DNA from 3 places in the Arthrobacter sp. 01T428 genome. Region 2 is predicted to be linked to each of the others. Evidence: riboswitches for the same ligand, from Rfam matches in the RefSeq annotation. Region 2 holds a riboswitch; each other region holds the start of a gene.
The links. A riboswitch is a leader RNA that binds a small molecule or an ion and turns the genes downstream of it on or off. The one in region 2 is predicted to bind thiamine pyrophosphate.
Positions count from the first base shown of each region.

Region 1: linked by a shared signal. The riboswitch ahead of AC1DJB_RS21180 (bifunctional hydroxymethylpyrimidine kinase/phosphomethylpyrimidine kinase) and the one ahead of thiO (glycine oxidase ThiO) in region 2 are both predicted to bind thiamine pyrophosphate.
Region 3: linked by a shared signal. The riboswitch ahead of thiC (phosphomethylpyrimidine synthase ThiC) and the one ahead of thiO (glycine oxidase ThiO) in region 2 are both predicted to bind thiamine pyrophosphate.

Region 1 covers NZ_JBFTPW010000027.1:44,136-49,569, reverse strand. Annotated here, with positions in the region: gene rpmA (50S ribosomal protein L27) at 15-278, opposite strand; gene rplU (50S ribosomal protein L21) at 339-647, opposite strand; gene AC1DJB_RS21180 (bifunctional hydroxymethylpyrimidine kinase/phosphomethylpyrimidine kinase) at 1,068-2,588, opposite strand; TPP riboswitch at 2,580-2,676, opposite strand; gene AC1DJB_RS21175 (Rne/Rng family ribonuclease) at 2,821-5,434, opposite strand, start outside.
Region 2 covers NZ_JBFTPW010000001.1:389,783-395,216, forward strand. Annotated here, with positions in the region: gene AC1DJB_RS01875 (RNB domain-containing ribonuclease) at 1-1,177, opposite strand, end outside; gene thiE (thiamine phosphate synthase) at 1,215-1,904, opposite strand; TPP riboswitch at 1,931-2,050, shown strand; gene thiO (glycine oxidase ThiO) at 2,042-3,346, shown strand; gene thiS (sulfur carrier protein ThiS) at 3,343-3,579, shown strand; gene AC1DJB_RS01895 (thiazole synthase) at 3,583-4,389, shown strand; gene AC1DJB_RS01900 (4a-hydroxytetrahydrobiopterin dehydratase) at 4,452-4,784, shown strand; gene AC1DJB_RS01905 (hypothetical protein) at 4,816-5,118, opposite strand; gene AC1DJB_RS01910 (DUF3107 domain-containing protein) at 5,155-5,379, opposite strand; gene AC1DJB_RS01915 (TetR/AcrR family transcriptional regulator) at 5,430-5,434, opposite strand, start outside.
Region 3 covers NZ_JBFTPW010000001.1:733,046-738,479, forward strand. Annotated here, with positions in the region: gene ffh (signal recognition particle protein) at 1-350, shown strand, start outside; gene AC1DJB_RS03425 (alpha/beta hydrolase) at 454-1,203, shown strand; gene thiC (phosphomethylpyrimidine synthase ThiC) at 1,204-3,033, opposite strand; TPP riboswitch at 3,029-3,136, opposite strand; gene AC1DJB_RS03435 (amidohydrolase family protein) at 3,214-4,308, shown strand; gene AC1DJB_RS03440 (VOC family protein) at 4,387-5,265, shown strand; gene AC1DJB_RS03445 (hypothetical protein) at 5,336-5,434, shown strand, end outside.

The DNA of each region.
Region 1 (5,434 bases), on a different contig from region 2:
TTCAGAACGTGTTATTACTCTGCAGCTGCAGCAGCAACGATGTTCACTACGCGACGGCCACGGCGAGTACCGAACTCAACCGCGCCTGCCTGCAGGGCGAACAGGGTGTCGTCGCCACCGCGGCCGACACCGGCGCCCGGGTGGAAGTGGGTGCCGCGCTGGCGGACGATGATCTCGCCTGCGGAAACGACCTGGCCACCGAAGCGCTTTACGCCGAGGTACTGGGCGTTGGAGTCACGACCGTTGCGAGTGGAGCTCGCGCCTTTTTTATGTGCCATTTGAAATGCCTGCCTTTAAATTCTGGGGAATCTGTTGAAAACCTGAACAGCAACCAGTGGTTACTTGATACCGGTGATCTTGATCTTGGTCAGTTCTTGACGGTGACCCTGGCGCTTCTTGTAGCCGGTCTTGTTCTTGAACTTCTGGATGACGATCTTCGGACCACGGAGGTCTTCGAGGATCTCAGCCGTAACCTTGACCTTGGCCAGATCCGCAGCTGCGGAGGTGACCTTGTCACCGTCCACCAGGAGCAGTGCGGGCAGCTCAAGGGTGCTGCCGGCTCCACCGGGGACGCGGTTCAGGGTTACGTAGTCTCCAACGGAAACCTTTTCTTGGCGGCCGCCTGCGCGGACAATCGCGTACACCACTTGGGCACTCACTTCTCTCGACGTTTATTACTAAATTTGCGTGCGGAACCCCGATCCAAAAACGGGCCTGGTTCACGCTGTGCCTCAACGCCGTGGACTCCGGTACGGAATCCATGAGTCATCCCTCGAATAGTTCTAAATGAAAGGTCAGTTCCAAATGAACGGTTTCTAGGGGCATAACCCAAGTGTTGGCGTAAGCACCGAAGATCTAGATTACGCTAGTTTCGCCTTCGGCTGCAAATGAGGCCAGGTCCGGAGGCTGCCACGTGATGGCTGCCACAGACTGGCTATGCCGCCATCCGGTACCGTGCCCGTCCACCTTACCCTGCCGGCCGCGAAAAGCTCGGATCCTCACGCCGACACGCTGCAACGCCTGCGGGGGCAAGCCGCGTTCCGGTGCCTCCTCCCCGGAAGACCGGCTCAGCCGTGCAACCTTGGAGCATCGAAGAACGCCGTTTCATAGCGGCAGGATTGGGCAAACGCCTCCATCATCGCTGTGCACTCCGCGGGCGACGCAACCTGCGCGGCGGCATCCGTGATGTCGATCGCCTTGCGGGTGGCCTCCGCGAACGCCTCTTCCGCGTAGGTGCGCAGCCAATCCGCATAGGGGTGCTCGTCCGATACTCCGGCCTCGACAAACCCATGGTGGAGCCGCTGTCCCACCTCGGCGTACAACCAGTAGCAAGGCAACACGGCAGCAACCAGCACCGCATAGCTTCCCGACGCCGATGCCGCCAGCAAGTGGTCCACGTAGGCCTTGGTGACCGGGCCCAGCTCTCCGCTCACCTGGCGTCCACTGAGCCAATTCCGGTGCAGCTCGGATTCGACTTCAAGGCACATCTGCGAGCCGCGGGCCCAGAACAGCTGTTCGGTTTCACTCGGAGCGAGGGCGCTTGCCCGTGCCAGGACCCTGGAATAGCCGTTGAGATAGATGGCATCCTGGGACAGGTAGTAGCTGAACTGCGCTTCGCTGAGACCACCGGATTGCAAGTGCTGGATGAAGTCCAAGCCATAAATGGCTGCCAGTTCCGTTTGGGCGGCGTCCCACATCCGGACGGCGAAGTCCCCCGGTTGAAGGGCCTGCTGGAGCGCGTGGAAATGATGGATCGGCCCGTTGCCCTTCCCTACTTCCAGCACCTCGGACCGGGTCAGCGCCTCCTGGAGCCAGGGCTTGACGACACGCAAAGCAGACTCCCAATCGCCGAGCCGCGCCTTGGCCGTCGCCATCGCCGACGACAGGGAACATCCCGTCCCATGGCTATTGCGGGTCTCCACCCGTTGGCCGGCGAATTCCACCACGTCCTGGCTCAGGACTCCCCCGGTATTGACCAGGGCATCGGGGCAGCCGGCTCCCTGCAGATGGCCCCCCTTCACCAGGACGGTGTTTCCGCAGCTAGCGGCCAGGCGCTTGCCTTGCTCCAACGCCGATGCCCAATCAGTGGCAACAGGCTCGCCAAGCAGCATGGCCAATTCCGGAAGGTTGGGGGTCACCAGGTCTGCGAGGGGCAGCAGTTCCCGCAGTGCGGTTTCAGCGGACTCCGCGAGGAGCCTGTCGCCACTGGTCGCGATCATCACTGGATCCAGGACGACGACGGCGGGGCGCGCCTCGCCGAGCCAGCGGCGGACTTCGTGGATGACCGCCGCGTCCCCGAGCATGCCGATCTTGACGGCATCAACCGTGATGTCGTCGCTAATGGCGTCCAATTGCTGGCGCAGGAACTCCACGGGAGGCACATGGACGCCAGTGACGCCCTGTGTGTTTTGTACAGTGAGCGCCGTGATGACGGCCATGCCGTAGCCGCCATTGGCCGCAATGCTCTTCAGGTCTGCCTGGATCCCAGCACCACCTGAGGGGTCCGAGCCGGCGATGCTGAGGACCCTGGGGATGGGGCGCTGGATGGCCTTGAGCGGGTAGACAGATGATTGCGCCGAAACAGTCATGCGAGACATCCCTTCGCCGGTGCTAACCGGACAGGTTCAACGGGTCTGGTCTCAGCCGGCTCGGTGCGCGGCACCCCGTGTCAGTCCCCTAGCTTAACCCTGATCACGCCTCGCCCGCTGAAATCGCCCATTGCAACCGGACTGCCAGGGTCGGCGGATTGGCCCACAACGCCGAAACCCCGGCGGTTTCCACAGGAGCGGAAACGGCCGGGGCTTAGGCACGGTACTGCGTTCAGAGTTCGGACTTCGGCACACCGACGCCGAGGATGATCGGTTCCGCTGCCGCCGTCGGCTTCGTCGGGGCGGCGTCTGCTGCCTTGGCCTCGTGCGCGGCCCCACCGGAAGCAGCCGCGGCAACCTCGTGGTGCTCCACGTTGGTGGCGTTGGCGGCACCCTGGGCCCGGCTGGCGCTACGGTTGCGTCGGCCTCGGCGTCCACGCGAACCCGAGTCCGGGGATTCACCGCTTGCAACGGCTGCGGGGGCCCCTGCGGGGGTTTCTTTGGCTGACGTTGACGTCGTGGCGGTGTCCGGAGCTTCTCCGAGCCCTGCGAATGCCTGTGCCAATAGGTCCAGGCTCATGGCAGGTGTGCCACTTGCAGGCTCCTCTTCGTGGTGGACGAAAGGCAACGCAACTTCCTCGCCGCCGAATCGCAGCACAGGCTTCGAACGTTCCTCGCCACTCGAAGCAGCGGCCGGAGCCTGGACCGGGGCCGCTGGTGCCTGGACCGGGGTTACTTCCGCTGCGTGCCCGTCGGCGAGCAATTCCGCCGCGTGGTGGAGCTCGTCGTCGTGCAGGTGGGCAGCGTGGGCTGCAGCCGCGATGGTGGCAAGGGCTGCGCGGGTGGCTGCCTGACGGTTCGGGTCGGTGGATTCCACAGTGTGGACCGGCACCGAAGGGGTGACGGGCAGTTCAGTGGTCCCCGGCCCCGTGCCGCGGCCGCGGCGACGCTTGCGCTGCTCGGGGCGGACGGCTGGCTGTGACTCCGTGCGCGGGTGGTGGTGTTCAGCTGCCACCACGTTGGCCCGACGGTGCTCCACGGGCTCGTCGTGCGTGACGATTCCGCGCCCTGCGCACGTCTCGCACTGCTCGCCGAAGACCTCCAGCAGGCCGGTGCCCATGCGCTTGCGGGTCATCTGGACCAATCCAAGCGAGGTCACCTCGGCGACCTGGTGCTTTGTACGGTCCCGGCCGAGGCACTCGACCAGGCGGCGCAACACGAGATCGCGGTTGGATTCCAGGACCATGTCGATGAAGTCGATGACGATGATTCCACCGATGTCGCGCAAGCGGAGCTGGCGGACCACTTCCTCGGCAGCCTCAAGGTTGTTCTTGGTGACGGTCTCCTCGAGGTTGCCGCCGCTGCCGGTGAACTTCCCGGTGTTGACGTCGACAACCGTCATGGCCTCCGTGCGGTCGATCACGAGCGAACCACCGGAGGGCAGGAAGACCTTGCGCTCCAAGGCCTTGTGGATCTGTTCGTCCACGCGCCATGCCGAGAAAATGTCCTGATCCGAGGTCCACTTCTCGAGGCGTCCCACCAGGTCCGGCGCCACGTACGTGACGTAGGCCTCGATGGTGTCCCAGGCTTCATCGCCGGAGACGATGAGCTTGGAGAAGTCCTCGTTGAAGACGTCACGGACAACCTTGATGGTGAGGTCCGGTTCGCCGTACAGCAGTTCCGGAGCCAGGATCTTGGTGGACGTGGACTGGCTTTCGATGCCTTCCCACTGGGCCCGCAAGCGGTTGATATCGTGTGTCAGCTCTTCCTCGGAAGCACCCTCGGCGGCGGTACGGACAATAACGCCCGCGTTCTCCGGGAGGCGGTCCTTGAGGATTTTCTTCAGGCGGTTGCGCTCGACGTCGGGCAGCTTGCGGGAAATTCCCGTCATTGACCCGCCCGGTACGTACACAAGGTAGCGGCCGGGAAGTGAAATCTGGCTCGTCAGGCGTGCGCCCTTGTGGCCCACCGGGTCCTTGGTGACCTGGACCAGCACGGAGTCGCCTGACTTCAGGGCGTTCTCGATGCGGCGCGGTTTGCCTTCCAGGGTGACGGCATCCCAGTTGACTTCACCGGCGTACAGTACGGCGTTGCGGCCGCGTCCGATGTCTACGAACGCGGCTTCCATCGACGGCAGCACGTTCTGGACCTTGCCCAGGTAGACGTTGCCGATGAGGGAATCCTGCTGTGTCTTGGACACGAAGTGCTCCGCGAGCACGCCGTCTTCGAGGACACCGATCTGGATCCTGTCGTCGCGCTGGCGAACGATCATCTGGCGGTCGACGGACTCACGGCGGGCCAGGAATTCGGCTTCGGTGATGACCTGGCGGCGGCGGCCGGTCTCGCGGGATTCGCGGCGGCGCTGCTTCTTTGCTTCAAGGCGGGTGGAGCCCTTGACGCTCGTGACTCGGTCGGAGCCGCTGGTGGACTCAACGTGCGCGCGGGGAGCGCGGACGCGGGTCACCGTGTTGGGGGGATCGTCGTCTCCGCCGCCCGTCAGTTCCAGGTCCTGATCGCCGCGACGACGGCGCCGGCGACGGCGGGAGGTCACGCCTTCTTCGAGGGCCTCCTCGGTACCGGCTTCTGCCTCGTCCTCGGATTCCGCAGAGGTTTCTTCTCCCGCGTCATCACGCTCGGTGCCCCGGCGTCCGCGACGGCCACGGCTGCGACGCCGACGGCGGCTGCCGGCTTCGTCCAGTTCGTTCTCCTCGGAACCTTCCTCAGCTTCGGCCCGCGGTTCCTCGTCGACGACGGCCGGACGGACAACGGCGCTCAAGTCAGGTGCCTGGAAGATCATGGACGTGACGGAGGCAGGTTCCAGGAACAGCGACGCGATCGGACTTGCG
Region 2 (5,434 bases):
ATGACGCCATGATCTCCGGCAGGCTCGGCAAAGCATCCCGGGCCCATGCAGGGATCTCCGTTCCGTTGCTCAGTGCTTCGCAGATGACCAGGACAAAACGATCGACCAGCCGGCGCAACGGCGCAGTGGTGTGGGCATATGGTGCGCCGATGGCTGACTGCATGACGCTGCCCGGTACTTCGCCGTCGAAAGGCGTGTAGCCGGCGCCCCGGAAAAGCAGCCCCGCGGAATGGAGAATGGCCAATTGCCGGGGGTCTTTGCCGTCGAGGGTCCGTAGGTACTCGCCGTAGCTGGTCCCCTCGGTCCAAGGCTTGCCGAGCGCCCCGGCCTGCCGTTTGAAATGGAGCAGCGAGCGCTCATCGGGAGCGGGCATGGTGCGCAGGATTCCAACCTTGCCGTCGAGCATCAGCTGGGCCGCCGCCATCCCGGTCATGAGCGAAATCTGGGCGTTCCAGTCCTCGACGGGCAGCGAGGGAGCTGCGACGATCCTGTACCCCCCGCCGTCGGGCAGTTGGACGATTTCTTGTTCAGGCATGTTCAGGCTCGCTCCGCCGCGGCGGCGTTCGAGTTCCACCCGTTTGAGCCCGACCTCCTTGAGCAACTGCAGGACGGGATCAGCTGTCCCGGAATCGATCGCGGACTGGACGCCCTTGTAGTTGAGCTTGGCGCGGCTGCGTACGCTTGCCCGGCGAACTGAGACGGTGCGGAACTCTGCTTCGGCATCGAGTTCGAAGTCCCACACGAACGCTCCGCAGTCCTGGCCCGCCAGCAGGCTTCCGGCGTGCTCGCTGATGATCTCGGGGTGCAGCGGTATGCGGCCGTCCGGCGCATAGTACGTCTGTCCCCGGTGGCGGGTCTCGGCGTCGAGCGCTCCTCCCGGTGGCACAAAGGAGGGCACATCGGAGATGGCGTAGAGAACCCTGTAACCATTCCCGGACCGCTCAATGAAGAGGGCCTGGTCGAGATCCGTGGAAGAGGCCGGGTCGATCGTGATGAACGGAACGCCCGTGAGGTCCTGTGCCGGCAACCTGTGTCCTGAAACCGCGGCCTCCGCGTCGCGCAGTGCTTCAGCGGGATAACCAGCGGGCAGCTCGAGTTCGGTCCGAAGCGCCGCCAGTGCTTCCGCGAGCTGGTTCGACGTTTCAGAGACGTTCGGGGCTATGCGCTGATGTGACACGAAAGTCAGGGTAACTCCAAAATCTCCCGGCGTCTCGCTAGGCCGCCGCTGCGTCCAGTGCGGCCAGGAGTGCCTGGGCTGCCGCCGTCGGATCCTCGGCCTCGGTGATGGCGCGGACCACAACAATGCGGCTGGCGCCGGCCCTCACTACGTCTTCCACGTTGCTGAGATCGATGCCGCCGATCGCAAACCAAGGAAGCACTACGCCGCCGACCGTCTCTTCGTCTGCCTGCTTCACCGCATTGGCAGCGTACTTCACCAGATCGAGCCCGACGGCGGAGCGTCCAGGCTTGGTGGGCGTGGCCCACACAGGCCCGACGCAGAAGTAGTCCAAGCCGCTGCGGCCAGGCGACGCGGCGATGGCTGCGTCAATCTGCTCCGGCGTGTGCGTGGAGAGGCCGATGATGGTGGGGTCGTGGAGCAGCTTCCGGGCCGAGCGCAGCGGAATGTCCTTTTGGCCGATGTGGAATACCGGCGCGCCCGACAGGGAAGCGACGTCGGCGCGGTCGTTGACTGCCCAGAGGCGCCCGTGACGGTGCGCCACGGATTGCAGGATCTCCAGGAGTTCCAGTTCCTCTGCCGCTTCGATGGTCTTGTCGCGCAGCTGGATGATGTCCACGCCGCCCTCGAATGCGGCATCGACAAACTGCTCAAAATCACCCTGTTGCTTGCGGGCGTCGGTGCAGAGGTAGAGGCGGGCGGTGGTGTGGACATCGTGCTGGGTCATGGAAACAGAGTAGTTCCTCTAAACTGGGCTGGTACCGCGGGAGCCGCGGCGGCAGTCACAATCGCCGCGCGGCTGAGAGGGCTTCAGCGCCGACCGCTTGACCTGATCCGGCTAGTACCGGCGTAGGGAAGGACTCCATGGACGAAGTAAACACCCAGCACGGGCCCCTGCACACAGACGTGGCGGTGATCGGGGGCGGCGTCATTGGCCTGGGCATTGCGTGGGAAGCCCGAAGGTCGGGCCGCTCGGTTGCCCTGATCGATCCCGCGCCGGCCATCGGCGCTACTTTCGCGGCGGCGGGGATGTTGGCACCCGTCAGTGAACTGCACTACCAGGAAGAGGACCTCCTGGAGCTCATGCTCGAATCGTCGGCGTTGTGGCCGGACTTCGAACACAATGTGACCGGCTCACGAACCCGACGCAGCACGGGTTACCGGACGACGCCGACCCTCGCCGTCGGTGCGGACGCAGCGGACCGCCGGGCGCTCGCCGATCTTCGGGACGTCCAGCTGGCCCATGGCCTGGTGGTGGAATCCGTGCCGTTGCGCGAAGCACGGGAGCGTGAGCCGCTCTTGAGCCCGCAGATTTCCTGTGCCTTCGACATCCCGGGCGACCACCAAGTGGATCCTCGCCGGCTTTCGGCCGCGATTCTAGGCGCGCTGGCGGAGCACCAGCCCGGCGATTCGAGCTGGATTCCGGGGGCCGAAGGCGGTTTCGCGGTCCGGGACACTGCGGCGGGCCTCCTGTGGGAGGACGGGCGCGCCGTCGGGGCCGTGCTCGGCTCAGGCATCGAAGTGCTTGCCACGGAAACGGTGGTAGCCAACGGACTCGATGCCGCCCGCGTGAAAGGACTGCCGGATGGATTGTCGCTCCCGTTGCGTCCCGTCTACGGCGACATACTGCGGCTGCGCGTCCCGGACCACCTGCAACCGCTGGTCACCGCCACGGTCCGGGGAATGGTGCGCGGAGTGCCCGTCTACATCGTTCCCCGCGATGACGGGACCGTGGTGATCGGCGCGACGCAACGTGAGGACGGATTGTCGTCGTCCGGGGGATCGGCCAACCCGGTGTCAGCCGGCGGCGTCTACCAATTGCTCCGCGACGCCCAGGTATTGGTTCCGGCCGTTGCCGAGCTGGAACTCCTTGAAGCAACTGCCCGGGCCCGTCCGGGCACCCCGGACAACGCACCGCTGCTGGGCCGCGTCGAAGGTCGGGAAGGAACCGTGCCCGGCCTCATCGTGGCCAGCGGCTTCTTCCGCCATGGCGTGCTCCTCACTCCGGCAGCGGCAAAAATCTGCGTTGGACTCATGGATGGCACCGCCGATCCCCGGTGGAACAAATTCCGCCCGGACCGCTTCTCCCGCCCGCTCTCAACAGCAAGGGCTTCCGCAGACGGCCCATCGGCCGATACCTTAAATCCCCTTCTGAAGGACCACGCATGAACATCAAATTGAACGGCGCAGACCACACGCTGAGCGACGACGCTTCCGTCACCACCCTCGTCAGCCACATCACCGGACGCGTTGTGGATTCCAGCGGCCAAGCGGCCGACGGACGCAAGATCGGCGTCGCCGTCGCACGCAATTCCGAAGTGGTGCCGCGCAGCCAGTGGGCTGCCACCGCGCTCGCAGACGGCGACGAACTCGAAATCGTTACCGCAGTACAGGGAGGCTGAACCATGACCACAGCAAGCACTCACGAAGCAGGCACCCGAACCGATGCCCTGGTGATCGACGGTGTTGAGTTCGGCTCGCGCCTTATCATGGGAACCGGCGGAGCTCCGAGCCTAGACGGCCTCGGGGCAGCCTTGCTGGCTTCCGGCACCGAACTCACTACCGTCGCCATGCGGCGGTACTCACCGACGGAAACCGGTTCGCTGTTCCAATTGCTCGTAGACCACGGCATCCGTGTCCTGCCCAACACCGCCGGCTGTTTTACCGCCAAGGATGCCGTCATGACAGCCGAGCTAGCCCGGGAGGCATTGGAAACGGATTGGGTGAAGCTCGAGGTCATCGCCGACGAACAGACGCTGCTGCCTGACGCCGTGGAGTTGGTGGATGCGACGGAGAAGCTGGTGGACCGCGGCTTCAAGGTCTTCGCCTACACCAACGACGACCCCGTACTTGCGCTTCGCCTGGAGAACCTCGGGGCAACTGCGGTGATGCCGTTGGGCGCGCCTATCGGCACCGGCCTGGGCATCCTGAATCCCCACAACATCGAGCTGATTGTGTCCCGCGCTTCGGTGCCGGTAGTGCTCGACGCCGGCATCGGCACCGCGTCCGACGCCGCACTGGCCATGGAGCTCGGCTGCGACGCCGTGCTGCTGGCCACCGCGGTGACCCGCGCGCAGAATCCGGTGCAGATGGGCGAGGCCTTCAAACACGCGGTCATCGCCGGTAGGCTGGCGAAGCAGGCGGGCCGCATCCCGCGCAGGGAACACGCCCTGGCCTCCTCGGCCATGGAAGGCCGGGCCGAGTTCCTCTAGCGGCCGACGCTGGCCGCTCCGGGGATTCCTGCGAAGATTCCGCGTCTGTGAAGGAGCCCCGAATGGCCGGCAAGGACGACATTCTTTCCAGGTCCACTATTGACGACGCCCTGGCGGAGCTGCCGGACTGGCGGTATCGCCAGGGCGCCCTCGTCACCGCCTACAAGTGCCCGACGTCGGCTGCCGCACTCGAGTTGATTGCCGCCGTCGGGCGCATTGCCGAACAGCAGAACCACCACCCGGACCTGGACTGGCGCTACAACCGGGTGTTCATCCTCTACACGTCCCACGATGCCGGGAGCGAGGTAACGCAGCGCGACGTCCGGGCGGCTAAGAGCGTCAGCGAAGCGGCCGCGGAAGCCGGGGCAGTTGCCAAACCGGAAGCCACGCCATGAGCCGGATCTGCAGATAGAGCCGCAGCGCTGGTTAGAGCCTCAGCGCCGCGGTCAGCTGGGCGGTGTCGTGCCGCTTCCGATGGCGGCCCAGGAAGTAGGACGCCACGGCGGCCGCCACGGTCCCCAGAATGATGGGCAGGACCCACGGGATCCACGTCACGCCAGGCTGGTAGCCAAAGCCAAGTTGGATGAAGATCACCCAACTCAGCATGGCGACGGCGACCGAAACGCCGGCGGGCAGGGTGATTCCGTACGTTCCACGGTGTTTGTCAGTTCCCCAGACAATGAAGCCTGAAGCGATGGTGGCTAGCGCCACGATGACAAGTGAGAGCATGCGGACTCCTGGCTCGCTGGTGTTCTTGCCTGTTGCTTAGAGGGCGCCGAAGCCGACCCGGCGTACTTCCTCGGCGCCGATCTCCACGTATCCGAGGACATTGCCGGGAACGATGACCTGGCGGCCCTTTTCGTCGGTCAGGCGCAGGTCCGTGCCGTTGGCAATGGCCTCGCTCACGATCTTGGCAACAGCCTCGGCGTCGAGAGCGGACTCAAGCGCGATCTCACGGCCAACATTCTGAATGCCGATCTTTACTTCCACAGCGGGGCCTCCCAGCCAATCAAAAAAATACTCAGTCCTCTATTTGTAGTCTAGG
Region 3 (5,434 bases), 340 kb from region 2:
GGGCCCGCATCGCCCGTGGTTCCGGTGTGCACGTCTCCGAGGTCAACGGCCTCCTGGAGCGTTTTGCGCAGGCCCAGAAGATGATGAAGAAGCTGGCCCAGGGCGGCGGCATGCCCGGGATGCCTGGCATGCCCGGCCTCGGTGGCGGGTCCCGCAAGGCAAGCAAGAATGCGCCCAAGAAGAAGGCCCGTTCCGGAAACCCCGCCAAGGCTGCCCAGGAACTGCGCGACGCCGAGAACAAGCGGGCGAACGCCGTCCGCACCGGCGCGGCATTCGGCCAGCCTTCCGGCGACTTCGACCCCTCACAGCTGAACCTGCCCAAGGGCTTCGACAAGTTCCTCGGTAAGTAGCTATCCCACCCAACTGGCTAGCAGTAGGTGTCGTTTTGACCCCTCAGAACGACAACAACTGCTAGTGAGTTGGGTTGTCAGCCCCGTGCCATAGGCTGGGGGGATGCAAAAGCAGCGCGTCGTGTTCGTCCATGGAGCAGGCACATTCGGCGCTGCGGCGTGGCCGAAACAGCATGGCATGGCGCTGGCGTACGATGCACTGTTCCTGAAACGCCACGGCTTTGATGCGCAGACCGAGCCTTTGGAATCCGATGTTGCAGCCGATGTGGAGATTATCCTCGAGTGCCTCGGAGCTCGGGAGGCCGCATCGGCCCCCGGCCCCGCGCGTGGGGGCCATGTGGTCGCGCACTCGCAAGGCGCGATTTCCGCCATGTTGGCCGCGGTGGAGCGGCCGGACCTGGTCCGCTCCCTCGTGCTGGTGGAACCGGCTTGTCTTTCCTTGACAGCTGAATTACCCGCCACCGCGGCGTACCGGGCACTCATGGAGCCGTTGTTCCGGATCCGGCACGAACTCAGCGATGACGATTACCAACGCGAATTCGTCCGCAGGGCGTTTTCTTCCGAGGCGGCTGTCCTCAGCACCCCGGAGGCCCGGCGAACCGCGCGACGCCTGCGGCTCCAGGCTCCGCCGTGGGAAGCGCCCCTGCACATTGTGCCGGGAGTTCCCACGCTTGTGCTGACCGGTGGTTGGGAACCCCTCTACGAAGAGATCGCCGGGTACTTGCAGGAAACCGGCGCCCTCCACCGCGTTGCGGCTGGAGGACACCGGCCTCATGACTCAGTTGAAGGAGACCGGATCATCCGCTCCTTCATCGCGGATGCCAGCCGCGCAGGATCAGTCCAGGCTTCCTGATCAGTTCAGGTTTCCTGACGCCGCCTCACGTTTTCCTGCGGGAACCTCAAGCTCGGGCAAGTAGACCTTGCCCCCTGATGCCAGGAACTCCTCGCTCTTTTCGCGCATGCCGCTATACATTTCCGCGATGGCCGCTTGGGAATCGGCTGAGCCGTATTCGTCGCGGATGTCCTGGCTAATGCGCATGGAGCAGAATTTTGGTCCGCACATGGAGCAGAAGTGCGCCGTCTTGGCCGGTTCTGCCGGGAGTGTCTCGTCGTGGAAGGATTCGGCCGTGACCGGATCCAACGACAGCGCGAACTGGTCACGCCAGCGGAACTCGAAGCGGGCCTTGGACAGCGCATCGTCGCGTTCGTGGGCGCCGGGGTGTCCCTTGGCCAGGTCAGCGGCGTGGGCGGCGATTTTGTACGTGATCACGCCGGTCTTGACGTCGTCCTTGTTGGGCAGGCCCAGATGTTCCTTCGGAGTGACGTAGCAGAGCATCGCGGTTCCGTAGCGTGCGATCTCCGTGGCGCCGATGGCGGAGGTGATGTGGTCGTAGCCCGGGGCGACGTCGGTGACAAGGGGGCCCAGCGTGTAGAACGGCGCGCCGTCACACAGCTCCTGCTGGCGCTCCACGTTCTCCCGCACCAAGTGGAACGGGATGTGTCCGGGGCCTTCGACCATGACCTGCACGTCGTACTGCCACGCGCGCTTCGTCAGCTCGGCCAAGGTGTCCAGCTCGGCGAACTGCGCGGCGTCGTTCGCGTCCGCCGTCGCGCCCGGGCGCAGTCCATCACCCAGCGAGAACGCGACGTCGTACTTGGCGAAGATTTCGCAGAGCTCGTCGAAGTGGGTGTAGAGGAAGTTTTCCTCGTGGTGGGCCAGGCACCAGCCCGCCATGATGGAGCCGCCACGGGAAACGATGCCCGTCACGCGGTTCGCGGTGAGCGGCACGTACCGCAGCAACACGCCGGCGTGGATGGTCATGTAGTCCACGCCCTGCTCGCACTGCTCAATGACGGTGTCGCGGAAGATTTCCCACGTGAGCTTGTTGGCTTCGCCGTTGACCTTCTCGAGGGCCTGGTAGATGGGCACGGTGCCGATCGGTACGGGGGAGTTACGGATGATCCATTCGCGGGTGGTGTGGATGTCATCGCCCGTGGACAGGTCCATGACGGTGTCGGCGCCCCATTGCGTTGCCCACTGCAACTTGTCGACCTCTTCGGCGATGGAGCTGGTGACGGCCGAGTTGCCGATATTGGCGTTGATCTTCACCAGGAACGCCTTGCCGATGATCATCGGTTCGGATTCGGGGTGGTTGATGTTGTTGGGGATGATGGCCCGGCCGGCAGCGACCTCGCTGCGGACGAGTTCCACATCGCAGTTTTCGCGAAGTGCCACGAACTGCATTTCGGGCGTGACGATGCCCTGTTTCGCGTAATGCATCTGTGTCACGGTCTTGCCGTCGACGGCGCGGCGGGGCACCGGCTGAGCCCCCTTCCACTCCGCGGAGGCGGCGCCGCGGCGGACGGCAGACTTGCCGTCGTCGAGCAGGTTCCGTTCGCGGCCGCTGTAGGCCTCAGTGTCGCCGCGGGCTTCGATCCACTCGCTGCGGAACGGTTCGAGGCCCACTACGGGATCACTCCCGGGTCCGGCGGTCCGGTACACCTGGAACGGGGCGTTGGCCTCGCCGTTGGGGGACGGTTCGAGGGCGATTTCCGTCACTGGAACCCGGATTCCCGTGTCGGCATCCTCCAGGAACGCGAGGGAATGCGACTTGAGGGAGTGGGTCACATCGTGGTCCGATCCCTTTTGGGTAGGGCTCAGCTGTGTTTCTTTGGTGCTCAAAGGATTACTCACTTCCTTCGCCGGCATTACCCGGACAGGTTCAACGGTCGCAGGCTGCATCAGCCCGATCTCAGCCCTTGCAAGGGCCCCCGTGTGGTCGTAGACGAAGCTACCACAGCTGCCAGCGCTTGTGACAGATGTGACCGCGCCGGCGAAGCTCCCGGGAACTAGGGTGGAATCATGGCGGAAATCATCGAATTCAGCGGCGCCGTCCTCACCGGGCCGGAGGAGGAACGGCGCGGCCTCTGGTCGGTCGACGGACGGCTGACCTTCGTCCGGCCACTTGCGAAGCCCGACGTCGTCCTGGACGGTTGGGTGCTTCCCGGCCTGGTCGACGCGCATTGCCACGTTGGCTTGGGCAAGGGCGGAGCTGTCGACGAGGAGACTGCCCGCCTGCAGGCGACTGCGGACCGGAATGCCGGGACCCTCTTGATCCGCGATGCCGGATCCGCAAGCGACACGCGCTGGCTGCAACGCCGGGCGGACATGCCGAGGATCATCCGCGCGGGCAGGCACATCGCGAGGCAACGGCGGTACATCCCCGGGCTGGCCGAAGAGGCGGAGCCGGAGGATCTGATGGAGGCAGTCCGCAAGCAGGCGCGGTCCGGAGACGGCTGGGTCAAGATCGTGGGGGACTGGATCGACCGCTCCGCCGGGGATCTCGGCCCGTCCTTTCCGGCCGCCGTCGTCAAGGACGCCGTCGCGGCCGCACACGACGAGGGGGCGCGGGTGACCGCCCATTGCTTCGCCGAAGGGACAATCGATGACATGCTCGACGCCGGGATCGACTGCATCGAGCACGCCACCGGATTGTTGCCCCACCACATTCCCCGGCTGCTGGACCAGGATGTGCCGATTGTCCCCACGCTCATCAACATTGCGACGTTTCCGGACATCGCGAAGCAGGCTGAAACCAAATTTCCGCGCTACGCCGCCCACATGATCGCGTTGTGGGAGGGCAGGCATGAGCGGGTCCTTGAGGCGTTCGACGCCGGAGTGCGGGTGTACGCCGGAACCGACGCCGGAAGCGTCATCAAACACGGCCGGATCGGCGAGGAGATCCTGGAACTCCAGCGGGCGGGTCTTCCGGCGGCCGCCGCCCTCGATGCTGCCTGCTGGTCCGCCCGTGAGTGGTTGGGTGCCGACGGCATCAGCGAAGGCGCCAGCGCAGACGTCGTGCTCTACGCAAAGGATCCCCGAGCGTCCCTAGAGATCGTGCTGCAGCCCGGATGCACCGTTCTGAGGGGACACATTTCAGGAAGCGCCGGGCATTAGGAATAAATTGAAGCTTCAAGTAATTTAGATACATAGAGGTTGCCGAAGGGCGGCGCCACAAAAAGCCGGGAGTTTCACATGACCATCACATCCAGCCAGGATCTCCTTCCTGCCGAACTCACCATGGGCACTGTCATGCTCAAAGTGGGGGACATGAAGCTCATGGGCGACTACTACCAGCGGGCGCTGGGGCTGGACGTTGTCGCCGAACAGGACGGCGGGCTCTACTTCGGCCGGCTAGGCAAGCCGTTGGTGCACCTCGCGCCGGCCGCTGGTCTCCAGATCCCGGGCCGCGGAGAGGCCGGACTCTTCCACACGGCGCTGCTTTTCGAGGATCAGCCCTCGCTCGCCGCAACTGTTGCCTCCGCCGCGCAGTACGAACCCCACGCCTTCGTCGGCAGTGCCGACCACTTGGTCAGCGAAGCCTTCTACTTCACCGACCCGGAGGGCAACGGCATCGAACTCTACTACGACAAGCCCCGTGAAGGCTGGGAGTGGAACGGCAGCTCGGTCGTGATGGACAGCTTGCCGCTCCCGCCGCAGCGCTACCTCCAGCAGTACCTGAGTGAAGCGGCCGTGACGGGCCAGCATGGGGCGGGCGCCGGCGTCGGGCACGTCCACCTCCAGGTGGGCGACGTGAAGACCGCCCATGATTTCTACGTCGACACCCTCGGCTTCGAGCAGACCGCCGGCTGGCACGGGCAGGCCCTGTTTGTCTCCGCGGGCGGCTACCACCACCACATGGCCATGAACGTGTGGAACAGCCGCGGTGCAGGCCCGCGCAAGGACACCCTCGGCCTCGGCGAGGTGGTCATCGAAGTGCCGTCAGGAAACGACGTCGGCGCGCTCGCCGATCGCCTCAAGGTAGCGGGCATCGCCTCGCACCACACAGGCCAGGAGCTCCGCTTCGAGGACCCGTGGCGCAACCGCCTGCGGGTCGCGGTCCGCTACGCTTGATCCGACGGCGTGGCGCATCTCGGCCGCTGCGCCGCAGCTCCGTTGGCACGACTGAATGAGAGTACTTTCCATGGGCTTTGCTGAAATCTTTGTTGCCACCCACGATGAAGCACTCAAGAGGGCCGCTGCCCTGGAGAAGGGCAGCGACGTATCCGGCGCCGCGGTACGG